DNA from 2 places in the Vibrio celticus genome. Region 2 is predicted to be linked to the other one. Evidence: predicted binding sites of a transcription regulator. Region 2 holds the regulator's gene; the other holds the start of a gene.
What was found. The regulator PurR, encoded in region 2, represses purine synthesis genes. The targets are predictions, from matches to a motif close to TNANGNAAACGTTTNCNTNA.

Region 1: a site for PurR is predicted at 9,250-9,269, ahead of purT (formate-dependent phosphoribosylglycinamide formyltransferase). Genes of this name have one in related genera too.

What each region holds. Positions count from the first base shown of each region.
Region 1 covers NZ_AP025463.1:1,503,489-1,516,139, forward strand. Annotated here, with positions in the region: gene cqsA (alpha-hydroxyketone-type quorum-sensing autoinducer synthase) at 1-1,112, opposite strand, end outside; gene OCV19_RS06950 (aminotransferase-like domain-containing protein) at 1,381-2,763, opposite strand; gene OCV19_RS06955 (EamA family transporter) at 2,867-3,763, shown strand; partial or broken gene OCV19_RS06960 (GTP-binding protein) at 3,881-4,021, opposite strand; gene ihfA (integration host factor subunit alpha) at 4,468-4,764, shown strand; gene OCV19_RS06970 (ABC transporter substrate-binding protein) at 4,937-5,932, opposite strand; gene OCV19_RS06975 (RelA/SpoT domain-containing protein) at 6,126-6,902, opposite strand; gene OCV19_RS06980 (thiopurine S-methyltransferase) at 7,227-7,880, shown strand; gene purT (formate-dependent phosphoribosylglycinamide formyltransferase) at 8,009-9,184, opposite strand; gene cdd (cytidine deaminase) at 9,352-10,239, opposite strand; gene OCV19_RS06995 (LrgB family protein) at 10,526-11,203, opposite strand; gene OCV19_RS07000 (CidA/LrgA family protein) at 11,206-11,577, opposite strand; gene sbcB (exodeoxyribonuclease I) at 11,603-12,651, opposite strand, start outside.
Region 2 covers NZ_AP025463.1:2,312,575-2,325,225, reverse strand. Annotated here, with positions in the region: gene glgC (glucose-1-phosphate adenylyltransferase) at 1-1,003, shown strand, start outside; gene glgA (glycogen synthase GlgA) at 993-2,447, shown strand; gene OCV19_RS10455 (alpha/beta fold hydrolase) at 2,733-3,530, shown strand; gene OCV19_RS10450 (putative signal transducing protein) at 3,659-3,976, opposite strand; gene OCV19_RS10445 (TVP38/TMEM64 family protein) at 4,059-4,739, opposite strand; gene OCV19_RS10440 (transposase) at 4,883-5,233, shown strand; gene OCV19_RS10435 (IS3 family transposase) at 5,346-6,227, shown strand; gene OCV19_RS10430 (TfoX/Sxy family DNA transformation protein) at 6,299-6,889, opposite strand; cyclic di-GMP riboswitch class I at 7,017-7,102, opposite strand; gene purR (HTH-type transcriptional repressor PurR) at 7,273-8,277, opposite strand; gene torD (molecular chaperone TorD) at 8,593-9,240, opposite strand; gene torR (two-component system response regulator TorR) at 9,526-10,239, shown strand; gene elyC (envelope biogenesis factor ElyC) at 10,405-11,256, opposite strand; gene cmoM (tRNA uridine 5-oxyacetic acid(34) methyltransferase CmoM) at 11,372-12,157, shown strand; gene mukF (chromosome partition protein MukF) at 12,283-12,651, shown strand, end outside.

The sequences.
Region 1 (12,651 bases), 810 kb from region 2:
GGCGTCATGTCGGCATTCACTGAAAAACGGATGATGTTTTTGTTCTTGCCAGTGGCAGGGCGGCAGAAAACCGCACCGAACACAACACGTTCTTCTAAGAAGTCACGCACACGCTCCGTGTTTCTTTCATTGCCGCACTCTAGCGCTACAATTTGAGACTCACTGCGGATATTAAAGCCAATTCGCTTTAGCCCCGTAGTCAGCGATTTTGCCCGATTGAATAAGGCTTCTCGTTTGTCTTCCGCACCTTTGATCACCTCTAACGTTTTTTCTAAACGAACCACTTCTTGTGGTAACACTGTCGAGCTAAAAATCGCAGGGTACGCCACAAACGGCAAGGTTTTAGAGAGTTGTTTAGGGCCAAGGATTGCCCCAGCGCGGTAAGCAAAGGTTTTTGCCAAGCTAACGGTGATGAAGTCGACTTGGTTGGTGAGCCCCAATGCTTGCACTAAGCCTGCACCATTTTCTCCATGTGTACCCAGTGAATGGGATTCATCAACGACGACCGCACAATCAAACTCTTGCGCCATTTCGTAGATGTCGCGCAGTGGGGCAATGGTGCCGATTGTGCTGTATACCGAGTCGACAACAATGACGCCTGAGCCGTGGCGCTCTAACTGTTTGCGTAGGTGATTCATATTGTTATGCATAAACGGGTGGGCGAGGGCGCCGGCAGCGCGAATCCCTTCCCATAGCGACATGTGTGCAAGGAAATCAATATAAACAGGTGTGCCCGGTGGGCAGATGGTTTGCAATAGCCCAATATTGGCCGCCCAGCCCGATTGAGAAAGCAAACAGCTCTCCATTCCAACATAGTTCGCAAGCTCAGTTTCGAACGCAGGTTTAGACTGATCATCTTGTAAGAAAATGGCAGACATCACCACGTTGTCATCGTGCTCACAGATCGCCGCTTGATGGGCTTGTTGGATCTGTTTGTTGTGTGACAGCGCTAAGTAATCATTGCTCTGCATCACAACGGAATTACGCTGGGGGCGTTTACCCAATACTAAATGCTTCTGGCTTTGGTTCTGGGTAATCAGGTCTTGAATATAGAAGTTCAAGCGTTCTTCGATAAAGGAAGGTAGTGGTTTGTTTTTTGTTTTATCACTCATAATAGTTCTCTTCAAATACAGGAAAACGCCAGCGCTGACGGCTGTATATTGACGATAAAAAGTGATGTGTCATTAGCCAAGTTGCATAATTTTGTGGGTGCTTGCAAACTCAGCATTTAAGGGTTTTGAGGCGAGTGGGTTTCCTTACGGTTCGGGGCTTTACCCGAATTAAGATAGGAATAATAGCCTTCTTTTTTATGACAAAAGGCTATTAAAATTCGGTGTTCGAAAGGCTTTAAAAAAAGTGGATTTTGAAGGCACCGGGGCGTTAGCTGTGAATATGGATAAGCTCGATTAAGGCATCCAATTGCTGCTTGGCTTCACCCTCTAACGAATACCCAATATTGATGCGTAAGCAATTGCTGTAAAGGTCGAGAGTGCTGAACAGGTGTCCAAGCCTAATATCAATGTTCTTCTCGGTAATGCCCTGAGCAAAGGCTGACTGGTTCAAGCTTGGGATTTGCAGCCAAAGCACCATGCCACCTTGTGGGTTACTTATCTTCACATCTTGAGGAAGGTGCTGAGACAAATAACTTAGGTATTGCTGGCGCAAAGACAAGATCTGAGAGCATCTTCTCCTCACGTGCTTAGCGTATTGGCCAGATCCAATAAAGTCAGCAACCGCAAGCTGAGTGGGCAGGGCAACGCCGTAGCTCGCAGCTGAGAACTGAGCCTTGTATTCGTTGATAAACCTGCCCGGCAAGCACCATCCCAAACGGTAACTCGGTGACAAACTTTTCGATACTGATCCACACCATAAGACAAAACCGCCTTTGTCGTAGTATTTCGCGGGGAGTGGTGTGTGTGAGGAGTAGGACAGTTCAAGATACACATCATCTTCAATGATCGGAACTCGATAGTGATTCGCTAATTCGGCAAGCTTCTGTTTTTGACTTGCCGACATATTGATCCCTTGAGGGTTCATGTGAGAGGTACAAAAGATAGCGGCATCGACTTGTTTATTTTTCAAATGCGCTTCCAGTTGTTGCAAGTCGACACCATCATCGAGCGATGGGATTTCTATGATCTGGCGTGACATCTTTCCGAGTAACTCCAGAATTCCATTGAAACAAGGAGAGCTAATCGCAATGGTGTCGCCTTCTTTGGTACACGATTCAAGTGCAGCTTTAATCGCCGACATACATCCAGCGGTGATCACCATCTCTTCAGGTGAAAAGTGCACATCGAGCTTGGCAAAGTGAGTGGATAATGCCTGTCGCAAGATCGGCTCACCTTGTGTATCTGGGTAATGGTTGAGCCTACTTCCCATCCGTTTGATAGTGCGACGAAAACTTCGTTCCAATTCTACGATCGACTGCTCATCATTGGTGGTGCTCGAAACCCCTAACGGCCCGTTGATTGAGTTGTGGGTCGAAGAGGTTTGCTTAACACTCGATATCTTACTTTCAAACTGTGCCCACTCAGGCGTTGAGTGAGACGGCTTGTGAGGCGAGACAAAATACCCTGCTTGCGGTCGAGAATGTATCCAGCCTTGTGATTCCAATTCTTGGTAACAGCTCACCACGGTCGACATGCTGATAGCTTGTTGCTTGGCCAATTGACGTAGCGAAGGCATGCGTCCGCCTTCCGGTCTTTTGCCTGTTTCTATCTCATCGATAAACTGATTGGCTAGCTTTCTGTAGATACTCATTGTCACGACCGTTATTAACTGTGCTGGTTTTTATTGTAAAAATTGTATCTGTACTGGTTTTATTGTTCAAGGGATACTCATTCGAAACAAAGGAGGGGTCAGTATGAAAAGAAATGATTTGTTGTTAGCGGTATTCGTCATGGCGATTTGGGGATTCAACTTCTCGATGATCAAAATGGGTGTGACTAATGTTCATCCGTTGTTAGCAACCGCCGCGCGTTTCTCGCTAGCGGTGATTCCGGTGATATTTTTTGTAGCGAGACCTAATGTCGCTTGGCGCTACTTAGTCAGTTATGGCTTTGTGTTCGGTGTGGGTATCTGGGGTATGGCTTCATGGTCGATCACAGCTGGTTTATCGTCTGGGCTTTCATCGGTCTTGCTTTCAACCAACGTATTAATCGGCATGGCGGTTGGCGTGTGGGTGTTCAAGGAGAGTGCTTCCGTTCGTAAATTATTGGGTGCGATGCTAGCCATGTGTGCGTTGGCGGTATTGGTATCTGCAGCAACGGGCAATGTCACCGTTAATGGCGTGATCTTGATTATGATTGCGGCGTGCAGTTGGACCTTGATGGGCGTGATTGTTAAGGCGTCTAAAACTAAACAGGCTTTTGCATTCAATGTGTGGGGAATGCTGTTTGCGCCAGTGCCGTTGGTGTTGTTTGCTGTGATGTTACATGGTGACCAAATTATCTGGCAGGGCATCGAACAATGGGATTGGAACACGACGATTGCGGTGCTGTTTCAGGCTTACCCAACCACGCTATTTGGTTATTGGGTATGGAATAAGCTGCTAATCCAATACCCTTTAAGCACGACCGCGCCGTTAACCTTGTTAGTGCCTATCTTCGCATTGATTAGCGGTTACTTTATGTATGATGAGGTGCTGTCTGTGGCTCAGGTTGTTGCATCAATACTGTTTCTTGTCGGGATTGGTTTGATTGTGAAACCTGCGAATGTAACGAATACCAAAGCGACACAAACACTTGCTGAACAAAAATGATTGAAGAAAGCTGATATTGCATGAGCAGCTTTGAATGACAAATAAGACCTCGCACTTGTGAGGTCTTATTCTATGTCGAAGAAGTGAAGTTATTTAAATAACCAACTTACTAAGCAATCAACTAACCATACACGCAAGTAACTGGCTCTCAAGATAATCGTCTATTTCTAGACCGATCATTTCTATTCTGGTTTCGATACACTCATCGAGTTCTGATTCCGTCAAGCCATCCTCTGTTAAGTTGTAACCGAAAACCCCAAAAGAACATAGGCTTTTATAAGTGAATTCGAATTAAATTCTGAAATGATACAAATCTTATATTTAATAACGCTTGTTTAGTAACCTCTGTTGAGTCCCATATCAAATCAAGTGGCTGATTTTATTGGGTATCGGACAAAAGTCTCAAAAATTATTATTTAGTTCGCTAAAGTTTTAAATTCTATTAAGGGTTATTTGTATAGAATATAACTCCATTTAGTTACTGTTGAGTAGATGGTTTTTAGCTATATATGTGAAATTTGAAGCGAGTTATCTTTCTGATTTGAAAGAATAATTAAATAGTTAAGATAAAAAAGTTGGCGAAAATCAGAAGCTTGGCATACACTTTCCTTGTAAATGACCTTATCTCATTGATTGAATAGGGTAAATGCTTTGGCGCTACTGGCGATGGTAGCAATGTTTAACATAGCTTTGAGGAAAGTTTTATGGCACTCACGAAGGCCGATTTGGCTGAGAACCTGTTTGAGACACTCGGATACAGCAAGCGGGATGCCAAGGAAACGGTGGAAGTGTTTTTCGAAGAAGTTCGTAAAGCGCTCGAAAATGGCGAACAGGTAAAACTGTCTGGTTTTGGTAATTTTGATCTTCGCGAGAAAAACGAGCGACCTGGTCGTAACCCGAAAACTGGTGAAGACATTCCAATTTCTGCTCGACGTGTTGTTACTTTTAGACCGGGACAAAAACTAAAGGCCCGTGTCGAAAATATTAAAATCGAGAAGTAGCCAAGCAATAGACCACGCCTAGCGTGGTCTTTTTGTATCTGCAAAGAGTTTAAGCTAAACGCATTTCTTTAACTTTTAGTAACCTTTCTCAAACTCCATCTATTTACTGTCCTGTAAGAACTTGCTTTAGATGCGAAAACAGAGGCTAGGCCTCTGACTTTGAATCTTCACTCTAAAGGGCTTGTTGAACCTTACTTGCGATGTCTTCAGACACCCAAGGCTTCCATACCTGTGGTGAGCTTTCTAGAAAGTAATACATGGCTTCTTCGGCGTCGGCTTGGTTGTCTTCCATCCAGGCCAGCAACTCACTCATTTGTTTATTGGTAAAACCACGCTTTTCAAAGTATTGGTAGGCAAGAGGTTCGTTATTAGCAAAGGCTTCTGTGGTGATTGTGTGAACCGGTGCTGGTGGATACATGGTCACTTTAGGAGATTCACAATCGGGTTGCGTCGTACAGTTACGGAATTCTTCGATGTCGATGCCGCTTCCGAAATCAACCTTGACCATATCATATTTACCTAGCACAGGTGTTGGTGACCAATAGTAACCAAACCATGGCTTCTCACGCTCATAAGCTTTCGCAATGGTTCCTGCAAGTGCAGCACCTGAACCTGGGTCAACCATTTCAAATCCATGTTGATCTAAACCCATCGCATTAAACAAGTGTTCGGAAGTTATCTGACAAGTCCAACCCGCAGGGCAGCTATAAAACGCAAACTTCTCATCATCTTCTGGGTGTTCAAACAGCTTTGCGTTTTTAATCACACCTTCAATGGTTGTAAGCTCTGGGTACTGTTCAACAAGGTAGTTCGGGACCCAAAACCCTTCTTCACCCCCATTAACCAGCGACTTACCTGCATAACGTAACCGTTTATCCGCTACGCCTTTGTCGAGTGCTTCTTTGATTCCGTTTGTCCAAAGTTCGGGTGCGACATCTGGCTGACCTTTTTCGATCATAGAGGTACCCGTTGGAACGCTATCTCCGGGGATAAGTTGTGCGTCGCAGCCATAGCCTTCATTAAGAATAAATTGGTCTACGTGTGCTATTAGGCTTGCCGAGTTCCAGTTCATGTCTGCAATGGTGATCTTTCCGCATTCGTCAGCACTAGCGTGTACAGAAAACGCAGCAAGTAGCGCGATGGAAAGCATGGATTTGTTATTCTGCATTGACGTAATTCCTTTTCTTGTCAGAAGCTTATTCGCTATAGAAACAGAAATGTTCGACGGAGAAAAGAGACTGAGATCTAAATTTAAACGATCTGATTATTTGGGATAGGAAGTGGAGAGGCTACTCAACAAGTACTAAAAAGGGCTGCGAGTGCAGCCCTTGTGATGTTTATTGGAATAGCCTATCTATGTGTTAAGCCGCTTTAATGTGCGTTGTAATGTACGGTTGCCATGCTTGTTGGTAAAGCTCTAAAGATTGGCGTCGTAGGCTATTGATTTGCGCCGCTTCGATATCGTTGATTGGGCGATGTTCTGCAATTGCGTGACGCTCAATACCTTGGATAATTTCGTACAGCTCGTGCTCAGGGCCACTTTTCACATCAGCAATCGCTTTTAAGTGAAGTTGAACCTCTGCAATGATGTTGGTTTTAGGCAAACGAACCAACAAGTTAAGGTCACGGTAGCCAGAGTCAGCTGGTGATTTAAACTTGTTTTTCAGCTTAACAACGTCTGCTTCACGGCTTAACGCTTCGTAAACTTCAACCAAGCTCTCTACATCGTTCGCGATGATAGTTGCACGGGCTAAGTCGGTAATTTTTGTCACATCACCATCAAGCTCGAGGGCGATTTTTTCTTCTGCACGAGCTTGAGATTTAACGCCAGCAAATAGCGCTTCAGAATTGGTGAGTAGGGCAGTACTTTTACAGATAGTTTCTAATTCAGCTTGGCCTTGATGCGCTTTGCTGTACAGAATATCGAAGTCGGTGTAAGGCTGAGTCGGGCGTGAATCGAAGGCTTTGATGCCGTAAAGGCCGCTCAAACTATGACGGAATACGTTTGAAGATACTTGGTTTTGCGCAGGAGTGCGCGTTTGATCTGTTGAACTTGCTGAAACAGGTGCTGCTGCGAATGCAGGCGCTCGGCTCAATACCAAAAGCATTAGGGCCGTCGTACGGAGAAATACACTCATTCAAACTCCAAAATACAAGGTTACAAAAAACGGGTAGTCAAAAGGGGTAACCAGTAACGCACAAGAGTAAAAACAGCTTAACCAAACTCACTAAATATTAAATGGGGCTAGCTAAGACAGAAATCAACTCTAACGTTTAATATTGCTTTAAAATGTGAAGATATAGACAAATAATCCAACCGTTAGTTCCGCAATTATCAGAACTTTGAACTTAGCCAGTTTCTGATTTTATCGAAACCAATTTGGTACTTTAAACCAAGCTAAGGTTGCTCTTACCTCTCTATACTGTACCCTTGCATTATGACTGTTTAACATGAACGAAAGATGAATAATCCTGAATTTTGGCACAATAAATGGGCAGCCAACCAAATTGGTTTCCACCTCGAAGATGTAAACCCACTTCTGATTAAATTTTGGGAAAAGACTGAGCCTAGCTACGAGAAGAGTGTGTTTGTTCCACTTTGTGGTAAAAGTGAAGATCTGATTTGGCTAGCTTCAAAGCATGAAGATGTTCAAGGTGTCGAGTTAAGCCAGATTGCGGTTCGCGCATTTTTTGCAGAGCACCTTTATACCCCGACTGTGACTCAAATTAGCGGTCAGCACGAGCTCTACCAATTCGATGAACTGAACATCTACACGGGCGATTACTTCACAGCACCAATCCAGCCTGTCGATACCATTTATGATCGCGCGTCTTTAGTCGCATTGCCTGAAGAGATGCGAGTGCAGTATGTAGAGCGTTTGAAACAACTGCTGAAACCGGGTGGTAAGATCCTTCTGGTGACTCTAGATTATGACCAAAGCGAGATGGCGGGGCCTCCGTTTAGCGTACCTAAACTAGAGATCACTCAGTTGTTCACTGGATACAAAATCACATTGTTGAATCAAGATATAGCGGACGATGAACATCCGAAGATTGCTAAGAAAGGCTTGTCTCGATTCAGTGAAGAAGTGTATTTGATTGAGTCAGAAGCTTAATCGCTTTGAACTCAAGCAAACAGATGACTTCGATATAAAAGAAAACACCAATAAAAAGACGGGCTCGATAGCCCGTCTTTTTTATTGTTCAGATTTGAACTCGTGATTGTTCAGAATTGAATAGCAGGTTAGTAAATCACTTTTACTTTTGACGCGCTCTCAATTGCATCTTCAATCGCTGTCTCAGTGCTGTTGCGACGAGTAAGCGCCACACCTAGACGACGGCGGCCATCGATATCAGGCTTACCAAACAGGCGAACTTGTGTTTGTGGTGCGTCTAGCGCCTCTGTAAGACCTTCAAAACGAATGTTGGTTGAAGTGCCTTGGCCAAGGATAACCGCTGATGCACAAGGGCCGTATTGCGTGATGGATTTGATCGGCATACCAGTGAAGGCACGTACGTGCAGTGTGAATTCAGATGAGTCTTGAGACATCAATGTCACTAAGCCAGTATCGTGTGGGCGAGGGGATACTTCGTTGAAGATCACGTGATCGCCTTTAACAAACAGCTCGACACCAAAGATGCCGTGACCACCTAGTGCGTTAACCACTTGTTCAGCCGTGTATTGCGCGGCTTTAAGTGCATTGTCTGACATCACTTGTGGCTGCCATGATTCACGGTAATCACCGTCTTCTTGGCGGTGACCGATAGGCGCACAGAAGTGAACACCGTCGACTGCGCGAACGGTAAGAAGCGTAATTTCGTAATCAAAGTCGATGAAGCCTTCAACGATTACACGACCCGCGCCAGTACGACCGCCTTCTTGTGCGTAGTCCCAAGACTTCTGAATGTCTTCTTCTGTTTTGATAACGCTTTGACCTTTACCTGAAGAGCTCATTACTGGCTTAACAACGCAAGGCATGCCCACGAATTCAACAGCGGCAGAGAAATCTTCAAAGGTGTCTGCAAAGCGGTAAGGAGAAGTGCTCAGTTTCAACTCTTCTGCAGCTAGACGACGGATACCTTCGCGGTTCATCGTTAGCTTGGTCGCATTCGCAGTTGGAACGACATTTAAGCCTTGCGCTTCTAGCTCTACCAACTTGCTGGTGGCAATAGCTTCAATTTCAGGAACCACATAATCTGGCTTTTCTAGTTCAATGATCGCTTGAAGTGCATCGCCGTCTAACATGTCTAATACATGGCTACGATGCGCAACTTGCATTGCTGGTGCGTCTGCATAACGGTCACAAGCAATAACTTCCAAACCTAAACGTTGGCACTCGATAGCAACTTCTTTGCCGAGTTCACCTGAACCTAATAGAAGTACACGAGTAGCATTTTCACGAGTAGCAGTACCAAACATAGAAATTCCTTCCGATCTTTTGAACGATTGATTGAAAACGGGGTGATCATACTTATTTCAATGACAAAAGCAAACGTTTGCGCAAGTTGTTGCGTTAATTACAGGCATAAAAAAAGCAGCCCTGTTAAATAGGGCTGCTTATTTAAATTTTTGTTAATCAGATGTACTTAGATTGCTAAGTAAGTCACTGGAATGTCGGGGTTAATCGCTTCTAATGTAGATTGCGTATCCGCTAGGTGACTGATGCTACCTTCGGCGATTTCAACCAAAGCAGCACTTTCAATTTGTTCGAAATCGAAGCCAGCCAGTTTAAGTTGAATTAACGCGACTTGCAGAGGAGGTAGGCTCGGGTTGAACGCTGCATTTTCTGCGTAAGCACCCGTGAAAATCTCACCTGACGTGAGTTGTAATGAAACACCACTTAGGTTTTTGGTGTAAGGAGCATGGCTGCGGTTTAGTGCTGCTAGCGCTTCTACAACAATAGGCGTTGTTTCTTCGGTCGTGTACTTATGATCAAGTTTTGTCATTAGGCCAGTTGTCACACCTAAATCAGCAGGGCCGAACGAGTCTGGTAGGTACTCTTGCAGAGACATTTCATCACGTTGTGGCAGCTGAACTTTAAGTTCTTTTGCTGTTGTCAGTTCGTTCATGAATTGACGACAGTGACCACAAGGGCTGAAGTTGATGGTGATATCAGAAATACCTTGTTCGCCTTTCATCCAAGCGTGGCTGATTGCAGATTGTTCAGCGTGTACTGTTTGGCCAAGTTGAGCACCAGCGATTTCAAGGTTTGCACCAAAATACAGAGTGCCAGACAAACCACGCACGATTGCACCAACATAAAAGTCAGATAACGGAGCGTAAGAATAGGCTGCGGCAAAAGGAAGTAGCGCAATACGTAGCTCGTCATCCGCTAAACCACTTGCTTGCAGTAGGCTAGCAAATTGTTCTGGAGACAATGTCGCGTCAAAGTTGTCTGCTAATACGATGTCACTCAAAAGTGCTTTGATTGCTGTTGGAGCACTTTCCAGCGCCAGGGTAATACGACTGTTCATGTTGAATCCTTAATTGACCTTAGACTTTAATTCTATGTAATGCTCAGGAATTTTCTGTGACACTGATCACCACTGCGTTGTTGTTGTTACATTGGTTTGCATAATTAGAGTGAGGTCACAGATGAAATCGATTGCAAGAGTAAAAACTACCATTGATATCCCATTTATTGGCCTAAACAGGGCGCGATTTGGCTGCTATTGCTAAATAAATGCGAATAAAAAGCCCAAACAGACACTGTAATAAACAGCATTCTGGTTGGGCTGAATCGCGTAGTGATCGTTTAGGTTAAGAATAGAACCAAACCACGAGCGAAAATATACTCGGTGCGATGATTGAGGTAATGACGCCGCAAAGCACAAGAGCCAAAGAACTGAATGCTGCATCTTCCTGATTCTTTTCAGCACAGGTTGCAGTGCCTAAAGCGTGAGATACGGTACCCATGGTTAAACCTCGGGCAATAGGGCTCTTAATACCAATGAGATTGTAGATTGGGTAAGCAAAAATCGCCCCAAACAGACCAACAATCAATACCAGTATTGCCGCAATCGCTGCTTCACCACCTAAATGGCTCGATACTTCCATCGCAATTGGCGTGGTGACTGATTTACCTAATAAACTCGCAATCAAACTTAAGTCTGCTTTAAAAGCCACAGCGATCAATGCTGTCGTTGTCATCGACATTACACTGCCTAGTGTGCAAGCAAAGGTGATGATGCGCCAGTTGGCTCTGATTTGAGGTAGCTGTTCATAAAGCGGATAAGCAAGGGCAACTACCGCGGGCTGCAGCATGTAGGTAATCCAGGTGTTGTCCGCATAGTAAGTCTCAAACGGTACTTTGAAGAACGTGAGTATCGGAATGATGATACCAATGCTGATCAGCAGGGGGTTACACAGCGGTGAGTTTACTTTTTGACTTACCCAGCGAGCAAACAGGAATACCACGATGGTGAGTAGAATCCACATGATCAGTTACCTCTCGAAAGCAAGCGGTCTAAAAACCATGATAAGGACACCAACACCAGCAACGTGCCACCAACGGCGCTGGCCATAATTGGCAATGCGTTCGTGATGAGCATGTCGAAGTGATCCATTAACCCAACACTGATCGGAACAAACAGTAAGATCATTAGGCGGATAATCAAGCTTGCACCGGGTTGTACCCAGTGCGAAGGAACAATACCAATCACCATGGCAGCAAACAGAATCAACATGCCAAAAATACTGCCTGGGATTGAGGTATCCAAAAAGTGCTGTAACGCGTTACCTACTGTAAGTGCACCTATGATTAAGGTGAAGGAGATTAAGCAGTAAACCAGTTGGATCAATCTTTCTTTCAAAGTGTTACGTCTCTTGATAATGGAATTAACTAGCTAACTTTTCTACGTATTGATAAACCGCCTTCAAGATAGCCATTTTCTTCTCGTCACTTTCATGTTCGTGCGCGAGGTTTTCAAGGTTGAGCATGTACTCTTCTAAACGGCACTCATAAAACTCACGACAATGGTTTGCCCATTTCAATTGCTCAGCTTCGTCGAGCGTCCATGGGAAGTTACGTGCACGGTAACGGAACAGTAACGGTTTAATACGTTCGTCACTGAAGGTGATATCCAAAGCTGCCAAGTTGTTCGGGTCAGTTTCACGAATGATGTTCATCGCTGTTTTATCAGCAGGTGAAAAGAAACCGTCGTAAAGGTGGGTATCAACATCATCACTCTTTTCGTACTCGCGCTCTTGAGAGTACAGGCCAATGAGTTTTTCGCGGATCTCTGGATGTTCGCGCAGCAGTGCCAAGTTCTTCAAGCATTGTTGGCGATCGATACCGATGGTTTCGGCATTTTCAGCCGTCAGCGTTTTGGCTGGAGCAAGAATAGGGCACTTGTTCAGTTGAACCAATTTGATGGGTACGGGTAGCTCGTCTTCACTCAGTTCACTGCGTTTGGTGTAGAGTCTGTCTCTGAGTTCATCAGCGTCCAGTTCTAGTAGTGGGCTTGGATCTTTAGCTAAATCAACCACGATAACCGCATTTTGATTAGTTGGGTGCCAAGCCATAGGCACAATCCAGCTTGTGTAGTTGCAGTCACGGCCAAACATGCCCGAAACGTGCATCAATGGTGTCATGTTTACGATATCAACTAGGTCATTTAGCTTACGCTTATGACGCATGTTGTAAAGGTAATCGAACATCTTAGGTTGTGCAGCTTTAAGCTTCTTTGCTAACTCGATGGTCGCAATAACATCGGCCATCGCATCGTGCGCGTTCTCGTGTTCAATGCCGTTTGCCACAGATAGGTGTTCCAGTTTGAAACTTGGATAACCTTCTTCGTTCTCTGGCCAAACAATGCCTTCAGGGCGCAGTGCGTGAACAGCGCGCATTACATCTAATAGATCCCAACGTGAGTTGCCGTTCTGCC
Region 2 (12,651 bases):
GAATATCAGTGGTATAACAGACCGTTTTATCGACCCAATTCCTGCGCAAATGCGTAAAGGAAAGCGTTGGTATGAAGGCACAGCAGATGCTATCTACCAAAACATGGGCTTTATGGAGTTGGAAGAACCTGATCAAGTATGTATTTTTGGTTCAGACCATATCTATAAGATGGACATCAAACAGATGCTTGATTTCCATAAAGAGAAGAAAGCGGCTCTAACAGTATCAGCATTGCGCATGCCGCTTGCTGAAGCATCAGAATTCGGTGTTATTGAGGTTGATGCTGACGGCCGTATGATTGGCTTTGAAGAGAAACCTGCAAATCCGAAGTCGATCCCGGGCGATCCAGAATCAGCGCTTGTTTCAATGGGCAACTACGTGTTCGAAGCGAAAGAGCTTTTTGCTGAACTAACAGAAGATGCTGATAGAGAAGGTTCGACACACGATTTCGGCAAAGACATTATTCCAAACATGTTCCCACGTGGTGACGTGTTTGTTTATGATTTCAGCACCAACCGTATTACTGGTGAGAAAGAAGAAGTTTACTGGCGCGATGTAGGTACGATTGACGCGTACTGGCAAGCCCACATGGACCTTCTTAAGAAAGATGCGCCATTCTCGCTATATAACCGTAAATGGCCTCTACACACTTATTACCCGCCACTACCACCAGCTACGTTTACTGATTCGGCAAATGGTCGAATTCAGATCATTGATAGCCTTGTGTGTAGCGGTAGTTATGTACGTGGTTCGCGTATTGAAAAGAGTGTACTGGGCTTCCGCAGCAATATCGCATCAGCGTGTGATATTAGCGAAAGCATCTTACTCGGTGATGTAAAAGTGGGTGAGGGTTGTATCTTGCGCCGCGTTATCATTGATAAAGACGCAGATATCGCACCGGGTACACAGATTGGTGTAAATCTGACAGAAGACAAAAAGCATTACCACGTATCTGACGATGGTGTCGTAGTGATTTCTAAAGGAGCACGAGTTGGTTACTAAGACTCTCTCGGTACTTTTTGTAGCGTCTGAAGTTGAAGGCTTGATTAAAAGTGGTGGCTTGGCTGATGTAGCCAAGGCACTGCCGAAAGCGTTGCAAACACTCGAACAGGACGTTCGAGTGACTATCCCCGCATATAGAAACATTCCAAACATTGATTCAGCAGAAGTTATTTTATCGACTGAACTCGATCATTGGCCTCATACAGCTTATCAAGTTAAAACACTGAGCGTAGAAGGCGTTCCAGTTTTTGGTATTGAATGTGCCAAGTATTTCGACCGCTCGGAAATGTACGCAGAAAACAATCAAGCTTATGCTGATAACGGAGAGCGCTTCTCGTTCTTTAGTGCAGCCTGTCTTGATATGCTTCCTAAGCTTGGTTTTCAACCGGATATCATTCATGCAAATGACTGGCATACTGGTTTCGTTCCTTTCTTGCTTAAATCGCGTTATCAACAACACGATTTCTTTGAAAATACGCGCAGTGTTATCTCGATTCACAATGCGGTTTTCAAAGGTGTGTTCGCATACGATGAACTTCAATTCCTGCCAGAGATGCACAGTTACCATGCGCCTGAAGCTTCAGTGAGTGACACTCATGTCACTATGCTAAGAGCTGGAGTGATGTGTGCGGATAAAGTGAACGCAGTAAGTCCTACCTATGCAGAAGAGTTGAAAACGGAATTAGGTAGCCACGGTATGGCTGCAGAATTCCAACACAGATCAGCTGATCTGTTCGGCATTTTGAATGGGTGTGATTACGGGGCTTGGAATCCGGAAACTGATGCTTTCCTACCTCGTAAATACAAAGCGACCAAACACAGCATGGCTCGCGGAAAATCAGCTTGTAAGCAAAAACTGCAACAAGATGTAGGTTTACCCGTTGCCGATTGCGCGGTTTATGGCATGGTTTGTCGCTTGACGAATCAAAAAGGTGTTCATTACTTACTGCCTATCATTGAACAGTTTTTGAAAAATGATCTTCAGATCGTGATTGTCGGTACTGGCGATCCGGTTTTGGCGAGTCAATTGAAAGAGCTATCAGCCCTTCACTTAGATAAGTTCTCGTTCGTGGAAGCGTACAATAATGAACTTGCGCACTTGGTTGAAGCGGGCTCTGATTTCTTCTTAATGCCTTCGGAGTTCGAACCGTGTGGCTTAAACCAAATCTACAGCATGGCTTACGGTACTTTGCCGATTGTTCGTTCTGTGGGAGGTTTAAAAGACAGTGTGAATGATTACGATGAGGAACCTGAAGTCGCGACTGGGTTTGCTTTTGAAGAGCCAACACCGCAAGCGTTATTGGCTGTGTTACATCGTTCATTACTGCTTTACGCACAAAACCCATCTGAAATTAAGCGTGTTCAGCTTTATGCGATGCAGCAAGATTTTAGTTGGGAAGATGCGGCTAAAGAATACCTAACTATGTACCATTCAGCATTTTAACTTGTTGACTTAGTTTTAAAATTAGCTGGCGAGCGACAACCGCTCGCAATAAATGAAGGCGCTCTAATTGTAGAGTGCCTTTTTGTTTCCTGGTCAGATCACATCACGTTTACGAAGACAAAGCTTGCAAACTCATTTTAGTCAGGTAGAAAAGGTGAGGTAGGTATTCACATGACTAATGATAGGTTTGACACTATTATCACTTAAAGTTCTTAATAGCGTGATATCCTTAGTCATCGCCTCGTGATGAGGCATAGCTCCATTCCAATAATTAAAGCGATAGGTATGTCTGAGAGTTTACTATTTCATAAAACATTTACTCACCCTACGAGCGATGAGTGGGTTGTATTTGTGCATGGCGCAGGAGGCAGCTCCTCCATCTGGTTCAAGCAGATCAAAGCGTATAAACAGCATTTCAACTTACTTCTCATTGATCTGAGAGGGCACGGTAAATCAGACAATATACTTAAAGGGCTGATTTCGAATCGTTATACGTTCAAATCAGTGACGCTTGATATTCTTAAAGTGTTAGACCATCTTAAGATCCGTTCTGCACATTTCGTTGGCATGTCTTTGGGCACGATTATTGTGCGTAACGTTGCCGAGTTAGCGGCTGGCCGTGTACGTTCAATGGTACTAGGTGGTGCCGTGACTAAACTCAACACTCGCTCTCAAGTGTTAATCAAGTTAGGTAACCTCAGCAAGCACATCATTCCTTATATGTGGTTGTACAGTCTTTTTGCTTACGTTGTGATGCCACAAAAAAGCCAAAAAGAATCGCGTCACCTATTTATCCGCGAAGCCAAAAAACTGTGCCAGAAAGAATTTAAACGCTGGTTTATCCTCACGGCTGATGTAAACCCCTTGATGAAGTATTTCAAAGACAGAGAATTGCCGATCCCAACCCTTTATTTGATGGGCGAACGCGACTACATGTTTATTAAGCCTGTAAAAGAAATGGTCGCAGCGCATGAGTCGAGCGAGCTAGTAGAGATTCCGAATTGTGGGCACGTATGTAACGTGGAAAACCCGGAAGAGTTTAATCAGCGTTCGATTGCGTTTATTCAAAAACAAATTCAGTGATTTTCTAGGCGTGAAATCAAAGATGATTTAATCGAATTGAAATAAAAACGGGAAGCTAATTTTAGCTTCCCGTTTTTATTTGGAGGAGGTATCTGACCGAATCGTTCTATCAGGTCACTGAAACCTTGCTATTCAGGTGAGGCAGCACCGCACTGCCAGCAAGAACCGAATTGCGCTTCGTTGACTTCATGACACTCACCACAACGCCACTCTTCATAGATGATCGAATCTTGCTGCTTTTGGTAGTCATTTACGAGCATGCGAGCTTTACTGGCCAATTCTGGCTCATATAACCATACGTAAGGGTCAGTTTCTTCAGTGAATGGGATTTCCCCTTTCAATCCGAACAACCCCTCACCACGGACTTCACAGGCGATATTCTCGCTTTCTAACAATCCACAGATGATATGAGCTTCTGTCGGATTCGATGCACTGAAGATTTTCATTGAAATAGAACCTTATTCGGCTATCTGTGTTATTTAGCTATTATAAATTATTTAGCTATTATAAATTATTCAGCTATATACGTTATTCCGCCACAGGCGCTGAACGAAACTTACCCATCAACCATTTAGCAACTATTGGGAATATCCCCAATAACGCAAATGACAATAGTACTGAAGGGGAGACGATGCCTGAAAGTGAATCAATTTCTGCGAGCTGAGTACCAGCATTCAAGAAAACCGCCGTCCCCGGTAACATCCCGATCTGACTTGTAATGTAATAACGACTCACTGACATCGGTGTTAGACCCATCAATAGGTTGATAAGGAAAAATGGGAATACAGGAATCAGACGCAGAGAAAATAAGTAAAATGCGCCGTCTTTTTCAACTCCCTTGTTAATTGTCGCCAATTTGTCACCAAACTTGGTTTGAATCCAGTCACGCAACAAGTAACGGCTACTTAAGAAGGCTAAGGTCGCACCGATCGCACTTGCGAAAGATACTAGCAGCAAGCTATTCCAGAAGCCAAATAGCGCAGCCCCTAATAGGGTCACAACAGCGGCTCCGGGAATGGAGAAAGCCGTAATCATGACATACGCGACAAAATAGATAGCGGCAGCAGCAATAAAGTTGCTGTCAATATAGTCATTTAACACAGCTTGTTGGGCCTTAGCATTTTCAAGCGTTAAGTACTGGCCGAAATTGATGCCTAACACCACGATGGTTACGACCAACACAATACCCAATATCATTTTCTTACTCATTGATACTTCCTCTAAATTTTCAATGCATACCGATAGTATAGATAGACAGGCAAAGCATAGATTAACTTTCATCAGATATAAAAAAAGCCGCAGTAAATGAACTGACCCCCAATAGTTGGACACCAATTATTGGGGGTCTTTTTATGTCCAAATATAGCCGAGAGCTAAAATGTATCATTGCTAAGCAATACTTAGATGGCACGTCATCTCTCTACTTAGCAAAACAATATTCAATTTCTTCAAGGCAGATACGGTATTGGGCTCAAGTCTTTGCCATCCATGGTACTGATTCATTTTTACCAACTAAGCATGCCGCGACTGCTCAAACAAAACGAAAAGCATTGAATTTAATGTGGACGAATGAATGGTCTCTCACGCACACTAGCGCAGTATTAAACCTCTCATCCCTGGGATACTCTCTGTCTGGCTCAAACGATTTAATGAGCTCGGTATCAAGGGGCTCAAAATGCGCCAGAAAGGAAGACCCTCAATGAAACAGCAACCTCAACGAACCACTAAGCCTGATAATGAAATGACACTTGAGGAGCTAAAAGAGGAGTTAGTCTACTTACGAACCGAGAATGCTGTTTTAAAAAGTTGGAAGAGTTGGAGCAGGAAAAACCGTCGAACAAAGAAAAAGCGGTCATAGCTCTAACTCTTAAAGGCAAGTACCCGTTGAAGCACTTACTGCAGACTCTACAGCTGGCAAAAAGTGTCTTTTATTATCAGGCTCAAACGAGCAAGCGCCCAAATAGCTACGAACGTGAGCTGCGGTTGATAAAGTCAATTTATCATGAACATAAGGGCCGATACGGTTATCGTCGTATTCATTTAGAACTAAAAAATCAGGGGGTCGCGCTTAATCACAAAACGGTTCAAAGGCTTATGGCTCAGCTCAACCTTAAATCGACGGTCAGGATTAAAAAGTACCGTTCATACCGAGGAGAGTCTGGAACAGCTGCTCCCAACGTGCTTGAAAGAGATTTTAGTGCGACTCAACCCGATGAAAAGTGGGTAACTGATGTCACGGAGTTCAAAGTCAAAGAGCAGAAAGTATACTTGTCTCCAGTTGTCGACTTGTTTACTCAGGAAGTGGTAGCTTATAGAGTGGCCAAAAATGCCTGCTTGCCGCTTGTCACGGATATGCTGACGGAGGCTATATCAACGCTTAAACCCAACTCAAAGCCAATTATACACAGCGATCAAGGTTGGCAATATCGCCATCGACAGTATCAGAAAAAGGTAGCGGAGAGTGGGTTAACGCAAAGCATGTCGAGAAAAGGTAACTGCTTGGATAATGCTGTTGCTGAAAACTTTTTTGCTTTACTCAAAACCGAGATGTATCACAACCAAAGCTTTGAAGATGCAGATGCTCTGATAGAGCAAATTAAAGAATACATCGAGTACTACAATACCAAACGTATAAAAGTGAAACTAAAAGGCCTGACTCCGATAGAATATCGAACTCAGGCCTTGAAAGCCGCTTAACAGAAATGTCCAACTTTATGGGGTCACTTCAAAATGCGGCTTAGTTATGTATATAGATTGCACTGACAAAGTTAATTGACGCGATTGATAAGCTCTTCACGACGCTGCTGAGGTATAACAGACCAATGTGTTCCATTGATCGCGCCTTCTAGCGCCCAAAGTAGTTCAATACTGACAGAAGACGCATGCGATTCTTTGATGGCGTTAAATGCGTTTACAGAGCCAGATTCATATAAACGTTCTACAGAATCGATCCCTGCCTTTTTCAACATACGCTCGGTAGCGAGTCGAAGATTAGGCAGATCCTTGAGTCGGGTCGGCTTGGCAGAAGACTGCTCAGCTTTTTCTTCTTTAGCAAAACCTAGAGACGTGGTTGCAAGCTGCAAGATTTTCTCTTGATCTTGCCAGAGGCCTTCAGGTAAAGCGAAATATTTAGTAACGACAGGGAAACCACGTTTTTTGTAGACGTATGGTTGAAACCCTTGTTGTTCGAATTGTTTCGTTGTGCCTTTGTCTGCGCGTATGTGCAACTGGTCATTTACAACCAGAGCAAACATAGTGTCATCAGCAAAAAGACCGAAGCCACCAAACATTGAGCGTGATTTTATTTTTCCTAGGGACTCAAATAACTTCATCGAGTCCTTTAGTATCGGTTTATCCATGTTATTTATCTCGGTGTATTTGAACTACGCCACCAAATAAGCAGGTCCGAGAGATTAGCAAAATGTTGCAATTAAATTGTCAATAAGCCGTAAATTACTAAATTATTAGTAGTTACTGCATTTTGCCATCGGTAACCCCGCTACCATACCAACGAGTGGTTTAGGCCGGAAGCTTTGCGTCTCACTCTTTCGAGTGGTTTGCCCTGTGCGTGACTGATTGAATAGAATAAAGTTTTTGTTGAATGAAGCTCACAGTTGATATTTCAAAATGTGACATTGCTTCAATTAATGATCTTTCATTTATGCATAAGGGTTCATTATGGTTGCTGATAAAAAAAGCGCACCTAAAGGTGCGCTTGATGAAATTAAACTCGAATTATCAATTAATTTAACGTCTTAACTGTACTTCGTTCAACAATTTCAGGGTGCATTTCGAAGACGCGTTTTTCGTGGTCTTTGTCTTTGATGCGCTCCAATAGAATTTCGAATGCATTCTTACCAACACGACGTTTTGGTTGGTGAACTGTCGTTAACGGCGGAGAGAAGTATTCAGCGAGTTCGATGTTGTCGTAACCGATCACTGAGATATCTTCAGGAATGCGGATGCCTTTTTCTTGCAGTCGGCTCATTAAGCCGAGTGCCATTGTGTCGTTAAAGCAGAATACTGCCGTTGGACGATCTTCCATCTCAACGATTTGTTCTGCAGCAAGAACAGCCGTATCACACTCAAAGTTGCCTTCGATGATCATATTTTCATCAGCAGAAATCTTTGCTTCGTTGAGTGCGCGCTTGTAACCGGCAATACGTTCAACACATGCTGCTTTGTCTAAGTGGCCACTTAAACATGCAATCTTAGAGTGACCGCGTTCAATAAGGTATTTGGTCGCTAGGTAGCCACCTTCTTCTGAGTTATCGATGATCTTATCAGCCTGAGAGCTCTCTGGACCCCAGTCCATGATAACTTTAGGGATGTCAGCGTGACGGTCTAACATCTCTCTTAGTTCTTCAGTTAGGTCAGAACACATAACTAAGATGCCATCTACACGTTTCTCTGCAAGCATTCGAATGTAGTCACGTTGCTTCTCATAGATGCCGCCCGTATTACACAGGATCAAAGTGTAACCTTGACGGTAGCAGTAGCTTTCAACACCATCGATAACTTCAGAGAAGAATAGGTTAGTTGATTGAGTCACTAGCATGCCAATAGTGCGTGTTGTATTACATTTCAAGCTACGAGCAACAGCACTTGGTGCATAGTTCAGTTCATCTACGGCTTTGTTTACTTTTTCTTGAGTTGCTTCTGCAACAAAGCGAGTTTTATTAATTACGTGAGAAACGGTTGTTGTTGATACGCCGGCTAAGCGAGCGACATCTTTTATAGTGGCCATGGTTTTATCCTATTAGAAGCTACTTTCCCAAAGTACGGAATAAAGTAGCCGTTAAGCTACCTAACTAAGAGCTTAAATTTGTAGGGCTCTTTGGGTACTAAAGTGCTAAAAAACAAAAAACCGCTATTGAGCGGCTTGTCTTAACACCGAAATGCTCTGAACTTTAATAAGCATAGCATTTCGTGAATGTTTCATATTTTATCGTTTGCGGTCACAATTTTAGACTGACTAGAAATTACTCGCAATAAAATTCACCCAGAAATCCGGGTGAATTGTCACATTCTGCTGAATTTATTTACCTAGTCATCCAATAAGCTATTCACCGGCTAAATATTGAGTGTCTAATTGACAGAATGCGAGTAGCAAAGATGAGACGGAGGCGTAGAAACCGAATTCATCAACGTCATGACATTTCACGTTGAACTTTGGTACCCAAGTCAGCAATTGTTGTTCGATAAACTGCTGTTGAACGGCAAATGAATTCTCTAGCTCTTCTTCAATATCCGTTTCGTTTGAACGAATGATTAAGTTACCAAGGAAATCGAGTTCAATAGCAATGTGGTCTGCTGGCTCTTTTAGATCTTGGTTCACGACTAAGTTGTGTTTAGCCATGATCTCTTCCATATCTTTTGCTGGCTTATCATTCAAGAGGCCAGTTTCGCCGATATACATTGAAGCGTAAGGAAGAGCGCCGTGTTTATCTGTCTTTAAGAATAGGTCGCAAAAGTCTGCAGACAGTTCTAGCTGAGCATCTTCACGTGTTTGTAGGCGGTTCAGCGCATCCACTAACTTATCAATCGCTGGCTTTAGTGTCTCATTTTCGCCTAAACCAGTTAGGAAAGAACGAATTTCAACAGAGTGGTAGTGATCGAGTTCTTCTTGAGTGAGCTCTTTGGCAAATAAGCTTGATAGCCACCAGTATATTTCTGCTCTTTGCTCGTTGAACGCTTTCGTATCTTTCATTTGTTAGATCCTGACTTAGTCTTGTGATGTTGCTTATATGCATCTTGAAGTCACTTGGGCATAAGCACACCAAGGCTGAATAACAAGGCTATTTGCAAAACGCAAAGTTACTCGTTAGTAGTAATGCCTATATTGAATTGCGATGGACGATAAATAGCAAGGTTTAAGATTGTCTTGTATCAAAAAAAATCCATGTTTCTGGCTTTTATCTTCTGTACCACTAGAATTGTTACTAGTTATGAATAGAATAGTCACTGAAACTATTAAATAAGAAAAGTGGTGTAGATGAGCTATCACGTATTAGTCGTAGAAGATGATGTGGTAACCCGCAGTAAACTGGTTGGATACTTCCAGAACGAGGGTTACACAGTGAGCGAAGCAGAAAGCGGCGCTCAAATGAGAAACGTGTTAGAAGAAAACAACGTTGACCTCATTATGCTGGACATCAACTTACCAGGCGAAGATGGATTGATGCTAACTCGCGAATTACGCAGTCAATCAGACATTGGAATTATTTTAGTTACTGGACGCACGGATAGCATCGACAAGATCGTTGGCCTTGAAATGGGCGCTGACGATTACGTTACTAAACCCTTCGAACTTCGCGAGTTATTAGTTCGAGTTAAAAACCTACTTTGGCGTATCTCTGCTGCTCGTAAAACAGCAGCGGGCGCAGTCGAAGAAACATCAGATGAGTCTGTGGTTCGTTTTGGGGAGTGGACATTTGATATCCCTCGTCGCGCGTTAAGCAAAAACGGCGAACCGGTGAAACTGACCAAAGCAGAATACGAACTGCTAGTGGCTTTGTCTTCTTACCCTAATCAAGTATTAAGCCGCGAACGTATTTTGAATATGATTAGCCACCGAGTGGACGCGCCTAATGACCGTACTATCGACGTATTGATTCGTCGTATGCGTGCAAAAATGGAGTTCGATCCTAAGAACCCACAAATCTTTGTGACGGTTCACGGTGAAGGTTACATGTTCGCTGGTGATTGATTTCCTTCGGGAGTGATTAATCAACAACGACATTTTAACGTAAAAAGCCGAGACATCATTGATGTCTCGGCTTTTTTATTACTCAGCTTTTACTGTTAACGACCAGAGAATCTACAAATACTTGGCGACTCTGTCTGCTCAGATGAGTTTAAAGATTTAATGGGCTTATTGAGGCTGGGCCGCAGAAACTTCACCGTCATCTTCAATTAAGCTGGAAGCTTCTGGAATAACAGGCTCTTCAACAATGTCATTGCTTGTATCTAGCCAATCACGCAGGCTTTGCCAAACCAATCCCATGGTTTCGTGCCAGTAACGCTCAGTCTGCTCAAGGTATAGCGCTTTTGGCATGTACTTATTCCAAGGCTCAACAATACCTTCTTGTGCAAGATAGTTGGTTGGTGCAGGTAGTGGTTTCATGCCTGCAGCATTGAACTCATTCAGTACGCGAGTCATATGGCTCGCTGAAGTCACCAACACCATTCTTTTATTCTTAACGAACGCAGCGGCTTGGCGGGCTTCTTCCCAAGTGTCTTTTGCGGTTTCAAGCAGAATGATGTCGGGCTTTGCTACGCCAAGAGCTAGTGCAACTTTAGCCATCATTCTTGCGTTACTTACTTCAGTGCCTGCGCCATAGCCAGACAAAATGAGTTTTGCACCAGGGTAGAGGCGTAGAATACGAATCCCTTCACTTAAACGCATCAGGCCGGTGCGGCTAAGTTCTGATGTCGGTGGAATTTGGTCGTCTACGACGTGACCACTTCCGAGAACCATCACGTAATCGACGGTTTCATCGACAGGTAAAAATGCGGTGTGTTGCCTTTCCATTGGCATTAAAAGTTGACTAGAAACTGGTTGGAAAGCGATTAGGAAAATACCAGATAGGGCTGAAAGGGTGATTAGGCAACCCGTCTTCCTTTTGGTAGTAAACATCACTAGGGCTAAACCCAGAAAAGCGAGAATTAACATTGCTGGCAGTGGCATCAATAGCGAAGACACTACTTTTTTCAGCTCAAACATATCCGAATAGTCCGAAAAAACATCACTTAGTAGTAAAAAGAGACATCGCCTCTTTATTCCTGAAATTCCTGTGACAGAATAGCAGGCACGATAGGACATAATAACTCAAGTAGCCGTGACTGAAGACCGTAATTTCGACGATATTGCCCACAAATTTGCAAAAAACATTTACGGCTCTGACAAAGGAGAGATCCGTCAGATCATCGTATGGGAAGATTTAGAACAAGCTTTGAGCAAATTTGAGCAATCAGCTTCGCCGCTGCATGTGCTTGATGCTGGAGGCGGACTTGCGCAGATGTCGCAAAAAATTGCCGCGCTTGGGCATAACGTTTTTCTGTGTGACCTCTCTTCTGAAATGTTGAAGCTCGCAGAAGAAAGTATCAGCGGAGCGGGTTTGTTAGAGCAATATCGATTTATTCATTCACCAGTACAAAAAGTCGCAGAACATCTCGATGAAAAAGTCGATTTTGTGATGTTTCATGCCGTAATGGAATGGTTAGCCGATCCTAAAGAGGCACTTGATTTATTGCTTGAACAAGTTAAACCGGGTGGCGTCGCCTCGATAATGTTTTACAACCACCACGGATTAGTCCTGAAAAATGTGATTTGTGGCAACATTCCTCATGTATTGAATGGGATGCCACATCGAAAACGGTTTAAGCTGCAACCACAAAAAGGCTTGAAGCCGGAAGAGGTTTATCAATGGATAGAAGACGCTGGTCTAGAAATCTGTGGTAAATCAGGCATTCGCTCTTTCAGTGACTACATAGGTAATATGGAGTACATGGGCGATTACCAATTTGAAGATGTATTGGAACTGGAAAAACAGCTATGTCGCCAAGAGCCATATCTGTCACTAGGCCGTTATATTCACGTTTGGGCTCAAAAACCTGCGCAATAACAGCGGTGAATGTGGTAAAAGAAGCCACAACATGCGCTATGCAATCGTAAGAAGCCCGCGTCATAAAGAAATAGGCGTCATATCTAATACATTCGATATGACGAAGAACAGTAACAGGAACCACAATGAGTGAAATGACTCAAACTGCCGAAGAGCAGCCAATTGATGAGTTGGTGGGCTGGGTCAAGCAGCATGATTTTTCATTAAACTTGCCACCAGAGCGCTTAGCATTTTTGATTGCTATCGCAGTACTAAGCAATGAAAGGTTCGATGAAGAGTTGGGCGAGGGTGAACTGCACGATGCATTTACCATCGTCACTCGACTGTTTGAAGATACTGGTGAAGCGTCCGCGTTTCGTGCCAACAATGCCATCAACGAGTTAGTTAAACAGAAGTTGATTAGCCGCTTTACCAGCGAAATCACCGATGGTGCGAGTATTTATCGCTTATCACCATTGGCGATTGGTATTTCAGATTATTATTTACGCCACCGT